2 regions of the Methylobacterium sp. CM6244 genome follow, and region 2 is predicted to be linked to the other one. Evidence: riboswitches for the same ligand, from Rfam matches in the RefSeq annotation. Region 2 holds a riboswitch; the other holds the start of a gene.
What was found. Region 2 has a riboswitch for cobalamin ahead of ACYQML_RS05970 (TonB-dependent receptor). Riboswitches for the same ligand answer to the same signal wherever they lie in the genome.
Positions count from the first base shown of each region.

Region 1: linked by a shared signal. The riboswitch ahead of ACYQML_RS04735 (TonB-dependent receptor) and the one ahead of ACYQML_RS05970 (TonB-dependent receptor) in region 2 are both predicted to bind cobalamin.

Region 1 covers NZ_CM139247.1:1,036,917-1,044,795, reverse strand. The annotation lists gene ACYQML_RS04745 (OpgD/OpgG family glucan biosynthesis protein) at 137-1,612, shown strand; gene ACYQML_RS04740 (catalase family protein) at 1,780-2,883, shown strand; cobalamin riboswitch at 2,967-3,168, shown strand; gene ACYQML_RS04735 (TonB-dependent receptor) at 3,279-5,423, shown strand; gene ACYQML_RS04730 (hypothetical protein) at 5,759-6,037, shown strand; gene ACYQML_RS04725 (hypothetical protein) at 6,218-6,574, shown strand; gene ACYQML_RS04720 (NHL repeat-containing protein) at 6,873-7,879, opposite strand, start outside.
Region 2 covers NZ_CM139247.1:1,292,370-1,300,248, reverse strand. The annotation lists gene ACYQML_RS05975 (PepSY domain-containing protein) at 1-89, opposite strand, end outside; gene ACYQML_RS05970 (TonB-dependent receptor) at 83-2,284, opposite strand; cobalamin riboswitch at 2,583-2,782, opposite strand; gene ACYQML_RS05965 (TonB-dependent siderophore receptor) at 2,880-5,219, opposite strand; gene fhuB (Fe(3+)-hydroxamate ABC transporter permease FhuB) at 5,551-7,533, opposite strand; gene ACYQML_RS05955 (ABC transporter substrate-binding protein) at 7,601-7,879, opposite strand, start outside.

The DNA.
Region 1 (7,879 bases), 260 kb from region 2:
TGATGCCCCCTCGCGGCGACAGACCTTGCAAACCGCGCTCAGCGTGGCCGCAGGCATGATAATGCCTAGTGCCGTCGACCTGAATACCGCCAGAACGATGGCCGCCGATAAAGTCGACCCTCCCCGTGACGGGCCGATGACCTTCGAGGGCGTCGTGGCCCAGGCCCGCCGCCTCGCAGGCGCACCCTACCGGCCCGCTCCGGAGGATCTCCCGGCCCCGCTCGCCGGCCTCAGCTACGATGGCTACCGCGCGATCACCTTCCGTCCCGACGCAGCCCCGCGCCTCAGCGGTTCATTCTCGCTGCAGCTGTTCCATCGCGGCTTCCTGCAGAAGAAGCGCGTCGCCCTGTTCCTCCAGCCGCCGGACGGGCCGCCGCAGCCGATCCTCTACCAGTCGGGCCTGTTCGATCTCGGGTCGGACTTGGCAGGGCAGGACTTTTCCGGCGATCTGGGCTTTGCCGGCTTCCGGCTGCATCACGCCTTCGATGTTGCGAAGCCGGCTAATCAGGAAGAATTCCTAGTCTTCCTCGGTGCCTCGTATTTTCGGCTTCGCGGAAAGACGCAGGAATACGGCCTGTCGGCGCGCGGTGCCGCGATCCAGACCGGCGGTCCGGGCGCGGAGGAATTTCCGGACTTTACGGCGTTCTGGATCTGCGAGCCGAAGGCCGATTCCCGCGCCGTCACGATCCTGGCGCTCCTCGATTCACCGAGTCTTACGGGTGCCTACCGCTTCGTGGTGGAACCCGGCGAGACCTCGCGAATGGTCGTCACCGCCTCGCTGCATCCCCGCGCCGCGATCCCGCGTCTCGGCCTCGCGCCACTCACCAGCATGTTCCTGCATGGCACGAACGGTCCGGGCGCGCGCGGAGCCGAGCCGTTCGACGATTTCAGGCCCCAGGTTCACGATTCCGACGGGCTCATGGTGGCGACCAAGGACGATCGCCTGTGGCGTCCCTTGAGCAACGGACGGCGAGAGCCGCAGATCTCGGCTTTCCGCACCGATCCCCTCGACGGGTTCGGACTGTTCCAGCGCGAGCGAAGCTTTGCCGCCTATCTCGACGTCCAGGCCCGGCACGAGGCCCGGCCCGGCCTCTGGGTCACGCCCCAGGCGGGGTTCGGCGCCGGAGCGGTGCAACTCTTCGAAATCCCGTCCCGCGAGGAGTACATGGACAACATCGTCGCTGCCTTCGTGCCGGATGCTGCCGTCGCGGCGGGGAGTGCCCTCGACCTCGCCTACACCCTCGCCACCGTGGGGGCCGAACCGGATACCGCCGTGCTGAGCGCGCTCGCCCGGGTGGTCTCCACCCGCGTCGGTTCGGCCGAGCGCCTGCGCCCGACCACGCCGCCGAGCCCGGAGCGGCGCCTCTACGTCATCGATTTCGAAGGGCCGGGCCTGCCCACCGGCCCTGACGGTGACATCGCGGCCGAGGTCTCGGCCAGTGCCGGCACCATGGTCGATCCGGTGGTGGAACGGGTGCCCCAGACGGGTGGCTGGCGTCTCTACGTAGAATGGCGCCCGCCGACGCCGCTGCCAGCCGGTGACGTCGTCCTGCGCGCGCGTCTCGTGCGCGCCGGTCGCCCGATCAGCGAGACCTGGGACAACGCCGCCTGATCGCCGGGCGCTTTCACGACTTGGCGAGGCGCCGCAGGGATCGGAACGGGAGGAGAGGTCGGGGCTTCCTAAGCTGGAACACCATCAGGTTGCGGAGCCGCCCGGTTCCCCGGAGGCCGTCGAAACGCCTCGGGGCGCGGAATCCGCCTTCCCCCGGAGCAGCACCCTTGGCCATCGAGACCGACTACCTGCGCTACACGCCCTCCATCGAGACCCTCGAAGCCGACGAGGCCGAGACCAGCCGGGCCCTGAACGAGACCATGCGCTCCATCAGCGAGAAGACGCTCGCCGATGGCGGCCATGCCATCCGCAGCGTCCATGCCAAGGCGCATGGCGCGCTGAGAGCCGAGTTGGAGATTGCGGCCGACCTGCCCCCCGAATTGGCGCAGGGCCTGTTCGCGAAGCCGGGGCGCTACCCCGTGGTGATGCGCTTCTCGACCATTCCGGGCGACATCCTGGACGACAGCGTCTCCACCCCACGCGGCGTGGCGATCAAGGTCCTCGGTGTCGAGGGAGAGCGTCTTGAAGGCTCGGAAGGGGATGCCACGCAGGATTTCGTGCTCGTCAACGGCCCGGCCTTCTCGGCACCGGGACCGAAGCCGTTCCTCGCGACCCTAAAGCTCCTCGCCAAGACCACGGACCGGGCGGAGGGACTGAAGAAGGCCGCATCGGCGGCGCTTCGGGGCGTGCAGAGCGCAGTCGTCGCGACCACCGGTTCGCCGAGCCCGACCCTGGCGACCCTCGGTGGGCAGCCCGAGACGCATCTCCTGGGCGACAGTTTCTACAGTCAGGTCCCGCTGCGCTTCGGCGATCACATCGCCAAGATCTCCCTCGTCCCGGTCTCTCCCGAAATGAGAGCGCTGGCGAACAAGCCTCTGGACGACACGAGCGCCGCCGACGCGATCCGCGAGGCGGTGATGGAGCATTTTCGCATCCACGGCGGCACCTGGGAATTGCGGGCGCAGCTGTGCCTGAACCTCGACGACATGCCGGTGGAGGACGCCTCCGTAATCTGGCCTGAGACCGCGAGCCCCTACCGTACCATCGCCACCCTCACCGCCGCGCCGCAGGCAAGCTGGAGCGAGGCCCGTGCCGCCTATGTCGATGACAGCCTGTCGTTCAGCCCCTGGCACGGGCTGGCCGCGCACCGGCCGCTCGGTGGGATCATGCGCATGCGCAAATCGGCCTACGAGATGGGCAAGCGCTTCCGGGCCGAGAAGAACGGCCGCCGCATCGAGGAGCCGACGAACCTCGACGCTCTACCGGATTGACGCCGGACGTTGCTGCAATGCGACAGGGCAGCGGCGATGATCGGCGCGGGATCATCTCGCAATTGACCGTCTCGTCGCGGCCGACCTAGCCTGAGACTGACGGTTCCTCTTCGGGGGATCAAAAGGGAACGCGGTGAGGATCTTGCGTCCGATGCCGCGGCTGCCCCCGCAACTGTAAGCGGCGAGCCCATCATCAACACGTCACTGGAGGCTCCGGCTTCTGGGAAGACGATGAGAGGGCGTCGACCCGCGAGCCAGGAGACCTGCCGTCAGTCGTGGTCACACGCGAAGCGCATCGGGCGGGGTGTCCTGGTGGGGTGTCGGGGCCTGCGCTCGCGTAGGGATCGGCTTCGTTCGCAGTGACGTGCCACTGCCGTTGCCCGAGGTCTCCGCCTGTGTCCGCCCGTCTCGTCCCTCCGCTCCTCGCCCTCGGATTTCTGGCATCCGCCTCGCCGGTTCTTGCTCAGTCCGGGACGGCAACCACCGCCGAGGCGACCCTCAACGAACTCTCCGTGGCCGCCGACATGCGCCCGCCCCCTGCAGCGGCCGGTCCCGGTCTCGGCGGGGCCACGGGCGGAGCCGGCGGGGCCGAGGCGTTCGGCGCCCTGTCCGCTCCCGCGCTGACGTCGAGTTCGGGCGTCATCACCGGCAGGGCCCTCAACGATCGCCCGGTGACCCGCCCCGGCGAGGTGCTGGAAGCCGTGCCCGGCCTCATCGTCACGCAGCATTCCGGCGAGGGAAAAGCCAACCAGTACTTCCTGCGCGGCTTCAACCTCGACCACGGCACGGACATCGCCATCACCATCGACGGCATGCCGGCCAATATGCGCACCCATGGCCACGGCCAGGGCTATGCCGACATCAACTTCCTCATTCCCGAACTCGTCGGCGCGGTGGAGTTCCACAAGGGCCCGTATTTCGCCCGTGACGGGGATTTCGCCTCCGCCGGATCGGTGCGGATCGACACGATCGACGCGGTGCCCCGCCCTCTGGCGCTCACCTCCCTCGGCAGCTTCGCCTACAAGCGGGCGCTCACCATCGCCTCCGCACCCCTCGGGGAGGGGACGCTCCTCGCCGCTGGCGAGGCTCAGGTCTATGACGGCCCCTGGGTGGTGCCGGACGACATCCGCAAGCTCAACGGCGTTCTCCGCTACAGCCAGGGCACTGCCCTCGACGGGTTCTCCCTCACCGGCATGGCCTATTCCAACCGCTGGACGGCGACGAACCAGGTTCCGCAGCGGGCCATTTCCGAAGGCGTGATCGGCCGCTTCGGCACTCTCGATCCGAGCGATGGCGGCGATGCCAGCCGCTTCTCCCTGTCGGGCCGCTGGAGCCGGTCGGACGATGGTGGCGTCACCCGCGCCAGCGCCTACGTCATCCGCTCAAACCTCAACCTGTTCAACAACTTCACCTATTTCCTCAACGACCCGGTCAACGGCGACCAGTTCCGCCAGCTCGACAGCCGCACCGTCGCCGGCGGCGAGATCGCCAGGGTGTTCAAGGGTGAGCTGTTCGGCCTGCCCATGGAGAACGAAATCGGCGTGCAGGCGCGGTTCGACGACATCCATGTGGGACTGTTCAACACGCAGGCGCGCACCTCCCTCTCCACCGTGCGCGACGACCGCGTGCAGGAGGGCAGCGCTGCCCTCTACTTTGAGAACCGCCTGCGTTGGACCGAGTGGCTGCGCACCAGCGTCGGCCTCCGCGCCGATGCCTACGACGCCACCGTGAGATCGAACAATCCGTTGAATTCGGGCCATGCGCGGGACGGCATCGTCAGCCCTAAGCTCGGCGTCGTGTTCGGCCCCTGGGCCGAGACCGAATTGTTCGTGAATTACGGCGAGGGCTTCCATTCCAACGACGCGCGGGGCGCGACCATCACGGTCGATCCGGGCAACCCTCTGTTCCCCCTCGACCGGGTGCCCCTGCTGGTGCGCTCGGTGGGCTCGGAGGTGGGCTTGCGCAACCGCTCCATCGCCGGTCTCGAATCGACCGTGACGCTGTTCCAGCTCGATTTCGACTCCGAGAACCTGTTCGTGGGCGATGCCGGCACCACCGAGCCGAGCCGCCCGAGCCGGCGCACCGGCATCGAGTGGACCAACCACTACGCGGTCACGCCCTGGCTCGCTCTCGATGCCGACCTCACCGTCACCCATGCGCGCTTCGCCGATCGCGACCCAGCGGGGAGCCGCATTCCCGCCGCCCCCACCGCCATCGCGGCGGCCGGCTTTACCCTCGGTGAGGCGCTCGGCTGGTTCGGCACGATGCGGCTTCGCTATTTCGGGCCGCGCCCGCTCATCGAGGACAATTCCGTCCGCTCGAAGCCGACCACGCTGGTGAATGGCCGCATCGGCTACAACTTCGAGAACGGCCTCACGGTGCAGCTCGACATCCTCAACCTGCTCAACGTCAAGGCGAGTCAGATCGATTACTTCTACGAGTCGCGCCTGCGCGGCGAGCCGGCCGGCGGCGTAGCGGACACGCATCTTCATCCGGTGGAGCCCATGGCCGTGCGGTTGACGGTGGCGGGGCGCTTCTGACACAGGTCTTCCTCTGCTCGACCGTTCCCCTCGTTATGCGGGCGTCGAGCGCATTCGGACGACTGAGAAACCGGCTCGGCGGAAGTATGCCTTTGCGGACAAAGGCTTGGCGCTGACGCCCGATGCGTCCGGGTTGGACGCTGCTCTGCGCGGATTTTGTATTATCTATTAAATCTTGCCTCTACTTGATCAATACAATCAACAAAGCGTGATGCGCAGCGTTTCTGACCATTTGGTCTAACTATCTCGTTGACTGTCGTTTTTGGGAGGCATATCCCCGTTTTACCGGCAACGGCGCCGGTATTCTCAAGTCAAAGACGACGAGGAAAAAGACGATGAAGGTATTTATCGGAGCCGCGATCATCGCGGCCACAATGATTTCTGCGGCCGATGCAGCAGAGATGCCGCTGAGTGCGACAGTCAATAGTGTGGATGAGGCCGCTTCGGTGGGCGATCTGGTAACCAGGACCGCATGGGTCGGGCGCTACGGTCAGATCTGCCGTCACGGACCGGTCTGGATCGCGTCGTGCCACGCGACCAACCAGCCCGGACCCTACATTCCGGGCCATTGGAACCCAATGCGGACCCGTTGGATCCCAGGTTACTACGTCTGATATCCCAAATATTCGTATAAATACTTATCGTATCGAGGCGCCGGCCCTGGAACGGAACAGCAGAAACCCATCCGTCGTCAGAACGGATGAGGTTTCTTGCAAGCGATGCGGCCGTGGACGGCCTCGCTGCCTCGATCCGGCATTATCCGAAACCGGACTGCGAACCGAAAGGTCCACACCATGAAAACCATCATCCTCGCGGCGATCGGCCTGTCGGCGGTCGCATTCCAGGCACAGGCGGCCGGCATCCATACAGCCGCTCCCATCACGATCAGGACCGAAGTCTTCGGGCGCCCACCCTATTCCGGCGCGACATATTACATCTATCAGCAGAACAGTAAGGTCATCTGCACCAAGCTCGCCACATGCAATAAGTACAATGATTGCGAGACGAAGTACGTCGAGGGTGAATACAAGGATCCGGAGGATGCCGATGACGGCGCCCCGTTCGGCACCACTCCGGCCACGGTCATCCCGCATGCCGCCCTCGTGAAGCATGCCTGCCTCACAAGCTTCAACCTCGTCGATGCCCGGTGAGGCGACAATCTCCGGCCCGACAGCCGAGAGAGCTCCGTCGCGCCGGTCTCTCTCATGCGATCTACCGGATTCACACAGCTGCTCGAAGGCTGTTCGCTCGATCCAAGCGGGTTCGACATGAGGCGCGACGGGCTCCCTCTCCTTCCAGGAGAGGGGACCCGCGGTACCCGCGAGATGTGTGAATATCGTAGCTCGTGCGAGCGGGGCGAGCTATTTTAGGATTAAATCCTTAGAAGCCGTCGGAGGTGGATACCCGAAGGGGGGCCCGATGGGACCTGTATCGCGGTTCTCGGTCGATCTACGGGGCCACCCGCTTCCGCACTACCATCTCCCCTCGAAACAAGAACTTCTGCGCGCGCTTGCCCGTGTCCACCTCCGTGGTGAACACGTTGCCCTTGCTGTCCACGGCGAGGTTGTGGACCCAGTGGAAGTCGCCGGCCATGCGGCCGTTGCGGCCGAAGGCGCCGAGCACTTCGCCGGTGTCGCGCTTGAGGGTGCGGACCTCGTTGTTGGCGCCGTCCGCGTTGAGGAGGTAGGTCTGGTCGGGGTCGGGCCAGAGCGCCAGTTCCCAGACCGAGCCGTTGGCGCGGGTGTTCTTTTCCACGAAGAACTCCTTCACGAAGCTGCCGTCGCGGCGGAACACCTGGACCCGATCGTTGGCTCGGTCGCAGACATAGACCAGCCCGTCGCGGGCAATCTGGACGCAATGGACCGGGTTGCGGAATTGCTGCGCCGGGGCGGCGGCCGGGTCGTAGGCGGGCAGGGTCTCGTCGGTGGGCGGCTTGCCGTAGGCGCCCCACATCCGCTTGAACGCTCCGGTCTCGGCATCGAACACGATGACCCGGTGGTTGAAGTAACCGTCGGCGACGAAAAGCTCGTTGGTCTCGGGGTCCACCTGCATGGCGGCGGGCCGTCCGAGGCGGGTCGTGTCGAGGCTGTTGGTCTGGGGACCCTGCTTGCCGATCTGCAGGAGGAATTTCCCCTCCGGCGTGAATTTCAGGATCAGGCCATCCTGCTCACCATTGCCGGCGAGCCAGACGAAGCCTTTGTGGTCGATATGGATGCCGTGCTCGTTCTGCGGCCAATCATAGCCTTCGCCCGGCCCGCCCCATGACCGGACGAGGGTGCCCGCCTGGTCGAAGACGAGCACGGGCGGAGCGGGGTGGCAGCATTTGGTACGTGGCGGCGTGAGGCTGGCGGCCTTCTCGTCATCGGTGAGGGAGCGCGGGCGCTGCACCACCCAGATCCGGTCCTCAGCATCCACCGCGACGCCGGACGCCTGGCCCATGATCCAGTTGTTCGGCA
Region 2 (7,879 bases):
CAGAGGGCGAAGAGCAGCCCGGTTCCGATGCCGAGCCAGCGATGGCCGAGGACCAGCCACCGCTTGCCCTGCTTGAACAGGCTCACCACGCGACGCTGTAGGCGACCTCGAACGAGCGCGGTCGCCCGAGGATCCAGTTGGTGCCGATCCCGTCCACGGCGTTGCCGCTGATCGCGTAGGTTGTGTCGAACAGGTTGTAGACGCGAAGGCTCAGGCGCGAAGCCGGGGTGACCTGATGGTCAAGGCCGAGATGGGCCAGGGTGTAGTCGGGCCGCGGCGCGGTGTTGGAGAAGTCGCTGAAGACCCGGCCGACATTCTGCAGCCCGATCCGCGCCTCCCAGTCGTGGGCGAAGGCCCAATTGAGCCAGACATTGGCGACGCGCTCCGGCACGTCTTTGGGCTGGTTGCCCGCATAGGACACCGCTCCCTCCCGGAACTCGTCATATTGCGCATGCAGGAGGGCGAGGTTGGCGTCGATGCGCCAGCCATCGGGCAGGCGCAGGGCGAGCGCCCCCTCCACCCCGTGCGAGGATTGCCGGCCGACCTGGGTCGAGACATTGGGCTGGCCCGGCACCGCCGAGATCAGGTTGTCCTTGACGATGCGGTAGCCCGCCACCGTCCATTCGAGGGCGCCGTTCAGCGCGAGGCCCTTGGCCCCGACCTCGATCTGCTCGCCGGTGGAGAGATCGAAATTGGCGTTCGTTTGCGACAGGCTGATGAGGCTCCCCACCGGATCGGTGGCGGTGGCGTATTGCACGTAGAGGGCCGAATCCGGCGTCGGGTTGTAGACGAGGCCGAACCGGTAGCTCAGGGCCTCGAACGAGCGCGCGAAGGTGTCGCCGGTCTGCAGGTTGCGGCGGTGCAGGGTCGGCGCATCGAAACGCATTCCGGTGAGGAAGGAGAGTTGGTCGCTGAGGATCAGCCGGTTCTCGGCGAAGACAGAGGCCTGGTTGGTGCTGGTGGCATAGGCCGGGCTGGCGCGGCCATTGGCCGGGAACAGGCCCGGATCGTAGGTGAACGGATCGACGCTGGTGACGAGGCCGCCGCCTGCGCTGGAGAAGTTGTTGGTGTGGCGGAAATCCACGTGGTTGACGTCGAACCCGATGGCGAACTCGTTGCGGAAGCCGAACAGGTTGCCCTTGAACGCCGCGTCGAAGCGGTTCCCGACCTGCTCTTGGTTGTGGTAGATTTCAAGGTAGTCGGACCTGTCGATCCGTCCCGTACCGCTATTGAACCGGTACTGCTCCACATCGAGCCAGTGGCGACGGCTCTGCAGCCGGTAGGCGGTGTTCCGGATGGTGATGTCGGCGCTCGGCGTCCACTCGGTCTTGAGCTGAGTCCAGTTATCGGCCCAGACGATCTTCGCGCCGTCGACATTGTAGTTGTTGTTGCGCAGGGACTGGACGATCCGGCCATTGACCAGCGGCGTGCCCCAGTAGCGCGCGGGCTCCTGGTAGCCGAGATCGTGGCTGAGCGTGACGGCGAGATCGGGGTTGAGCTGGAACAGCAGCGCGCCCGAGACCGCGAGGTTGCGGAAATCCCCGTTCGGGCTGGTCCAGCCGCCGTCGCGGTTGCCGCTGACATTGAGGCGGTAGGCCACCGCATCGCCGATGGGACCGCCGAGATCGACGGCGAGGCGCGCGAGCCCGTCCGACCCGGTGGCGGCGCGGGCGGCATGGATCGGCGTGAAGCTCGGTTTCTTCGAGACCACGTTGACCACGCCGCCGATGGCGCCGTCGCCATAGAGGACGGAGGCCGGGCCGCGCAGCACCTCGATCCGCTCCACGTTCCAGGTGTCGAACGGGAAGGTCACCGTGCCGGCGCCCACGAACAGCCGCGTGCCGTCATAGAGCTGCTGGATCGAGTTCGGGCCGGCGAAGCCCCGGCTGGAGAAGGCGCCGTTGCCGTTGCCCGGCGACGCGATGGTGGTGATGCCGGTGGCGTTCTGCGTCACCGCCTCGACCACCGTGTTCTGGCCCCGGATTCGGGCGGTCTCGCCGCTGATGACATCGATACTGGCGGGGGTCTCCAGCGGCGTCAGGCCGAGGCGACTGGCGCTGCGAGAGGGGGTAGAGAGGTTGAGCCCGACCGGGTTGGCGCGAGTCAGGCCGACCCCGCTCCCCTCCACGGTGAGCTGGTCGAGGGTGACGGCATTCTGGCCGATGGAATCCTGGGCGCGGACCTCGCCCGCGAGCAGGGTCGAGCCGAGGAGCGATGCGAGCAGGGCGGTGGCGCGGGCCGGGGAGATCCGCCCGGGGGCGCGGTGGGTGACCTGTGTAGGCATGTTCGTTTTGGCAAACCGGAGTGATCGCTGGCCGAATGCCGCGCCCCCTCTGCTAGATCGTATGTTATAACGTTACAATACGTCGAACCGGGCAAAATGCCTGCGCGGAGGACCAAACGGTCTCGCCGAGGGCAAGATGTGGAGCGAGTCTGCAATGGAAGGAACAGGGACGATCGGGCATCGCGGGCGAACGGCAGGCGCGGCTCAGCGCAGTGGCACGTCACCGCGAACGAAGCCGATCCCCACGCGAGCGCGGGCCCCGACACCCCACCAGGACACCCCGCCCGATGCGTTTCGCGTGTGACCACGACTGACGGCAGGTCTCCTGGCTCGCGGGTCGACGCCCTCTCATCGTCTTCCCAGGCCCGAAGACCCAGTGACGTGTTGATGATGGGCTCGCCGCTTACAGTTGCGGGGGCAGCCGCGGCATCGGACAAAACGTCCTCACCGCGTTCCCTTTTGATCCCCCGAAGGGGAACCGTCATCGTCAGGCTAGTCGAGGGCGAGAGACCGCGTCAACGACGTGACGGCAACAGCCCAAAAGAAAAGCCCCGGACCGTTCGATCCGGGGCCGATCTCATCGGATGCGTATCGCCTACCAGCGGTAGGTGACGGAGCCCGTCACGCGGCGGCCTTCGCCATAATTGCAGCCGACGAAATTGACCTGTTGCGAGCAGGTGCCGACATAGACGCGGTCCGTGATGTTGTTGGCCGCCACCTGGAAGCGCCAGTTCTCGTATGTGTAACGGAGCGATGCGTCGAAGAGGACGTAGTCCGGCACGCGGATGTTGTTCTGGGGATCGCCGAACGATTCCCCGATGTAGCGGACACCGCCGCCGATCCCGAGTCCGCGGAACATGCCGGTCTGGATCGTGTAATCCAGCCAGGTCGCGGCAGTGAAGTTCGGCACCTGGATCGGCCGCTTCCCAACCGCGCTGGGATTGCCGTCCGGCGCATTGTCCTTCGTCACTTCGGCCTGCAGGACCGTGAATGACGAGATGAGCTTCAGGCCGTCGAGGAGGTCCACGGTGGCCTCGCTCTCGAAGCCTTTCACCTCGACTTCGCCGTTCTGATAGAAGGCCTGCTGCAACGGATCGCTGGGGTTAAAGAACAAGGCGTTGGTCTTCTTCGTATTGAACACGGAGAAAAGAACCGAGGTGGCTTGGCCCGGCGGCTGGAACTTCACGCCGGCCTCGATGGTCTCGCCGATCTCGGGCTTGGCCGGGGTTATGTTGTAGGTGAGCGGCACCGCACCGATGCCGGGCACGACCGCGATCGTGCTGTTCTGGAGGAAGACCGGCAACACATTGAACGAGCGCGCGGCCGAGACATAAGGCGTCAGGCCGTTGTCGAAAAGATACGAGAGCCCGACCCGGCCGCTATAGGATTGCGCGTCCTGGTTCGCGCCGAAGCTCGTGGGAATGCCGTTCGGGAACGGGACGGCGTTGAGCATTTGGCGCACGGTATCGATGACCGGGTTCTGGGCATCGGTTTTCGTCGTCACCCAATCGTAGCGGGCGTTCATGCTGAGCAGCCAGCGATCGTAGAACTTGACCTGATCCTGCGCGTAGACGCCGACTTGCTCCTGCTGCAACCGTGACAGGAGGGAGCGCGGAAGTTGCGCGACGGGCTGGCCGTAGACCGGATTGAGGATGTTGAGCGGGCCGACGAACGGGCCGATCCCGAGCAGGCCGAAGCTCGTACCGCCGTACTGGTCGCTCTTGTTGTTGATCTTGCTGTAATCGACCCCGAGCAGCGCGGTGTTCTTGATGTTGCCGAACTGCGCATCGTGCTGGATCTGGGTATCGACGGTGAAGACGCCGTAATCCTCAAGCCAGGTCTGAGCCTCGCGGGTGACGGTGTTGGGCATCGCCGGATTGGTGACGCCCGTGGAGTAGATCGCGTTGTAGTCGGTCGAGGCATGGGCGTAGCGCAGGTTCTGGCGCACGGTCCAATGGTCGTCGAACCGGTGTGAGAACTGGTAGCCGCCCTCGAAATGCTCGGCGAGGAAGCGCGAGAAGCCCGGCTCCCCGAGGAAGCGGCTGCGCATTTCCGACTTATTGGGATTACTGCCCCGGGTGTATTCGCGCGGGATGGCACGGAACGTGTCGCCGGTGCGGTCTCTCTGATAATTGCCGAGCACCGTCAGGCTGGTATCCGCCGAAGGCGCGAAGGTCACCGCGGGCGCGATGTAGATTCGGTCCAGCGGCGTGTAATCCACTTGCGTGCCGCCTTCGCGCAGCAGGCCGGTGATCCGGTAGAGGATCGTCTTCTCAGGGTTGAGCGGGCCGCTCAGGTCGAAGCCGAACTGCTTGCGGTTGAAGCTGCCATAGGAACTAAAGATTTCCCGCAGCGGCTCGACCGTCGGCTTCTTGGTGATGAAGTTGACGAGGCCACCCGGATCGTTGAGCCCGAAAAGGCCCGAGGTCGGCCCGCGCAGCACGTCGATGCGCTCCACGCCGTAGGGCTCGATCGGGAAGCCGGAGAAGCTCGTCTGTGGCAGACGCATCCCGTCCTTGTAGATGCCGCGCTGGGTCTGGTCGAAGCCACGGATGATCAGCTGGTCGAAGCGGCCATCCTGCCCCTGGGGCGACGCGAGGATGCCGGCGCTGTAGGCGAGCGCATCGGCCAGGTTCTCTGCGCCGCGATCCTCGAGCTGCTTCTGAGTGACCACGGACACCGACTGGGGAATCTCCCGCAGGGTCGCGTTGGTCTTCGTTCCCGACATGCTCCTGGGCACGACGTAGGAATTGGCGGCCGTCACGCCACCTCCATTGCCGCCTCCCGAACCATTTCCGGAGCCCTGCACCGACAAGGTGTCGAGCTGCACCGCCGCCGTGCCGCCCGAAGCGGCCTGGGCGAAGGCTTCCCCGCTCCACAGGGCGGGAACCATGGCGAGCAGCGCCACGGTCGAGACGCCGGCGAGGCAGCGCATGCCACTCACGGCTTTGTGAGAGAACGTGCCAGAAGAGAGCAACATGCCATCAGACATAGGGAAGACCTTGATCGTCGGAAATACGGCGCAGACCTGATTGGTAAAGAACGAGATTTCCCTGTCGATGCATCGCGTAGAACGATTCAAAAACAAGATCGGGTCTCGACAAGACGAATCCACACGGCGTCTTTGTCAGCAAGTCAAAGTTGAGATTTAATGACAAAAGTTGCGGCGGCGTTGCCTAAGAAACACAACCCTTCTTTGGAACAATTCAATTCAAGCACCGCAAGAAACTTGTCGAAAGACGATCAACGGCGGGCCAGCAGCCACATCAGGAACGGCCCGCCGACGAGGGTCGCCACCAATCCGGCGGGGGGAACTGGTAGGGGAAGAACGCCATCCGTCCGACGAAATCCGCCGCGACCATGATCAGCGCCCCTGCGATGGCCGCACCGGCGAGTTGCGGCGCGGCCCGGGTCAGGCCCGCCAAGCGCGCCACCTGCGGCCCGACGAGGCCGACGAAGCTCAACGGCCCCGCCACCAAGGTCGCCGCGGTGGTGAGGATCGCCGCCAAGGCCAGGGTGACGAGACGGCTGCGGCGCAGGCCGAGCCCCAGCGAGCGGCCCGTCGGAGCGCCGAGGGGAAGCAGCTCGAGCCAGCGGGTCAGGGCGGGAAGGCAGGCGCCTCCGAGGACGAGGATGGCGATGGCAGCGACGGCATCCTCCGGCGCCACCCGCGCCGTGGACCCCGCCGTCCACCCGAGCAGCATCACCACGGAGGGATCGCCGCTGATCATCAGGATGGTGAGGAGGGCGCCGAACCCGGTGGTGAGGCCGATGCCGGCCAGCAGCATCTGCTCGGGCACGGTGTCGGCACGGCGGCCGAGGCTCGCGATGGCCAGGAGGGTCGCGAGGGCCCCGAGGCTGCCGGCGCCGAGCAGCGCCATCCGGTCCGGCGTGCCGAGGACGATCGTGACGGCCACGAGGCCGAGGGCGGCCCCGGAACTGATCCCGAGCACTTCGGGGCTCGCCAGGGGATTGCCGGTGAGCCGCTGCAGCAGGGTGCCGGCGATGGCCAGCATCGCGCCGGCCGCGAGCGAGGCGGCGATACGGGGCAGGCGCCAGGGAAGCAGTTCTTCGAGGCCGGCCCCGAGGCTCCAGTGCCAGCCGGCCGTGTCGCGGCCGAGGGTCAGCGCGACGAAGACGAGGAGGGCCAGCGACACCGCACCGGCCAGGATCAGGCGCCAGGGCCGCGTGAGCCGGGCCGAGGCGCCGCCCTCCGGGCGATGCAGCGCGCCGACGCCGCGCAGGCGCGGCAGCAGCCAGAGCAGCATCGGCACGCCGACGAGGGAGGCCAGCGCCCCCGTCGGCACCTGTGCGATGGGGGCGAGCGCCAGGACCACGGAATCGGTGAGCCAGATCAGGGCGGCCCCGAGCAGGGGCGCGGCGATGAGACGGGCGCGCAGCGTGCGCGTGCCGGTGAGCCGGACAAGGATCGGCGCGGCGAACCCCACGAAACCGATGACGCCAACCCCCGCCACCACGAAGCCGCCGAGCGCCACCGCGACGGCCACGGCGAGGAACCGGACCCGGCCGAGGGAGAGCCCGAGGCTCTTCGCGTTCGCCTCGTCGAGGTCGAGCAATGCGAGCGGCCTCGCCATCAGCGCCACCAGAAGGGCGGCGACGGCGAGGCGGGGCGCGAGATAGGCCGGCGCGCTCCAATCGTTCATGGCGAGCGAGCCTGCCCCCCAGACGAACAGGCCGAACAGCCGCTCCTGGTGCAGGATCACGAGGAGGGTCTGGATCGCCCCGCAATAGAGCTCGACCACCAGCCCGGCCAGCAGCAGCCCCAGGGGCGCGAAGCCCTTGGCACGCCCCAACGCGAAGACCGCCAGCACCGCCAGGGCGGAGCCGGTGAGCGCCACGGCCTCCCGGCCCTGCGAGAAGAGGCCGGGCGCGAACAGCGAGGCCAGGGCCAAGGCGAGCTGCGCCCCGGCCGAGATGCCCAGCGTCGAGGGCGAAGCGAGGGGATTGCGCAGCACCTGCTGCAGCACCAGCCCCGACAAAGCGAGGGCGCCGCCGGCGAGCAATGCGGTGACGATCCGCGGCAGCACGCTCTCATGCAGGATGACCTGCGCGATGTCGGTCCAGTCGGGACTCCACAAGGCTTTCAGCGCGAGGCCGAGCGGCATGTCGGCCGTGAGCGTGCGCAGGGTGAGGAGCCCGGCCACGAGGGCCACCGCGCCGATGAGAAGCCATGTTCCGCCGATCCGCGAGCGGCGCGGCGCGGGGGCGGCCAGGCCTAGTTCAGCCAAGTTTGGTTCACCCAAGTCCGATTCACCCAAGTCCGATTCACCCAAGCCCGATCCGGCCAGTTTCGCATCAGCCACGGGGGCAATCCCGCTTGGAGAGATCGGTCATCAGTTCGGCGAAGCGCGCGATGGCCGGCAGCCCACCGTAGAACCAGACCGGCGGCACGACGTCGACATGGTGCTCGCGCACCGCCGGCAGCGTCTGCCAGAGCCGGCTTCCGGCCAGCGCCTTGGCCGCATCCGACCGGATCGGCCCGACATGGACCATGCGGGCATCGGCCGGACCGGTGGCGAGCTGCTCGATCCCCACCGCCGTGAAGCCGGATGCGTTGCTGGCGCCGGTCCACGC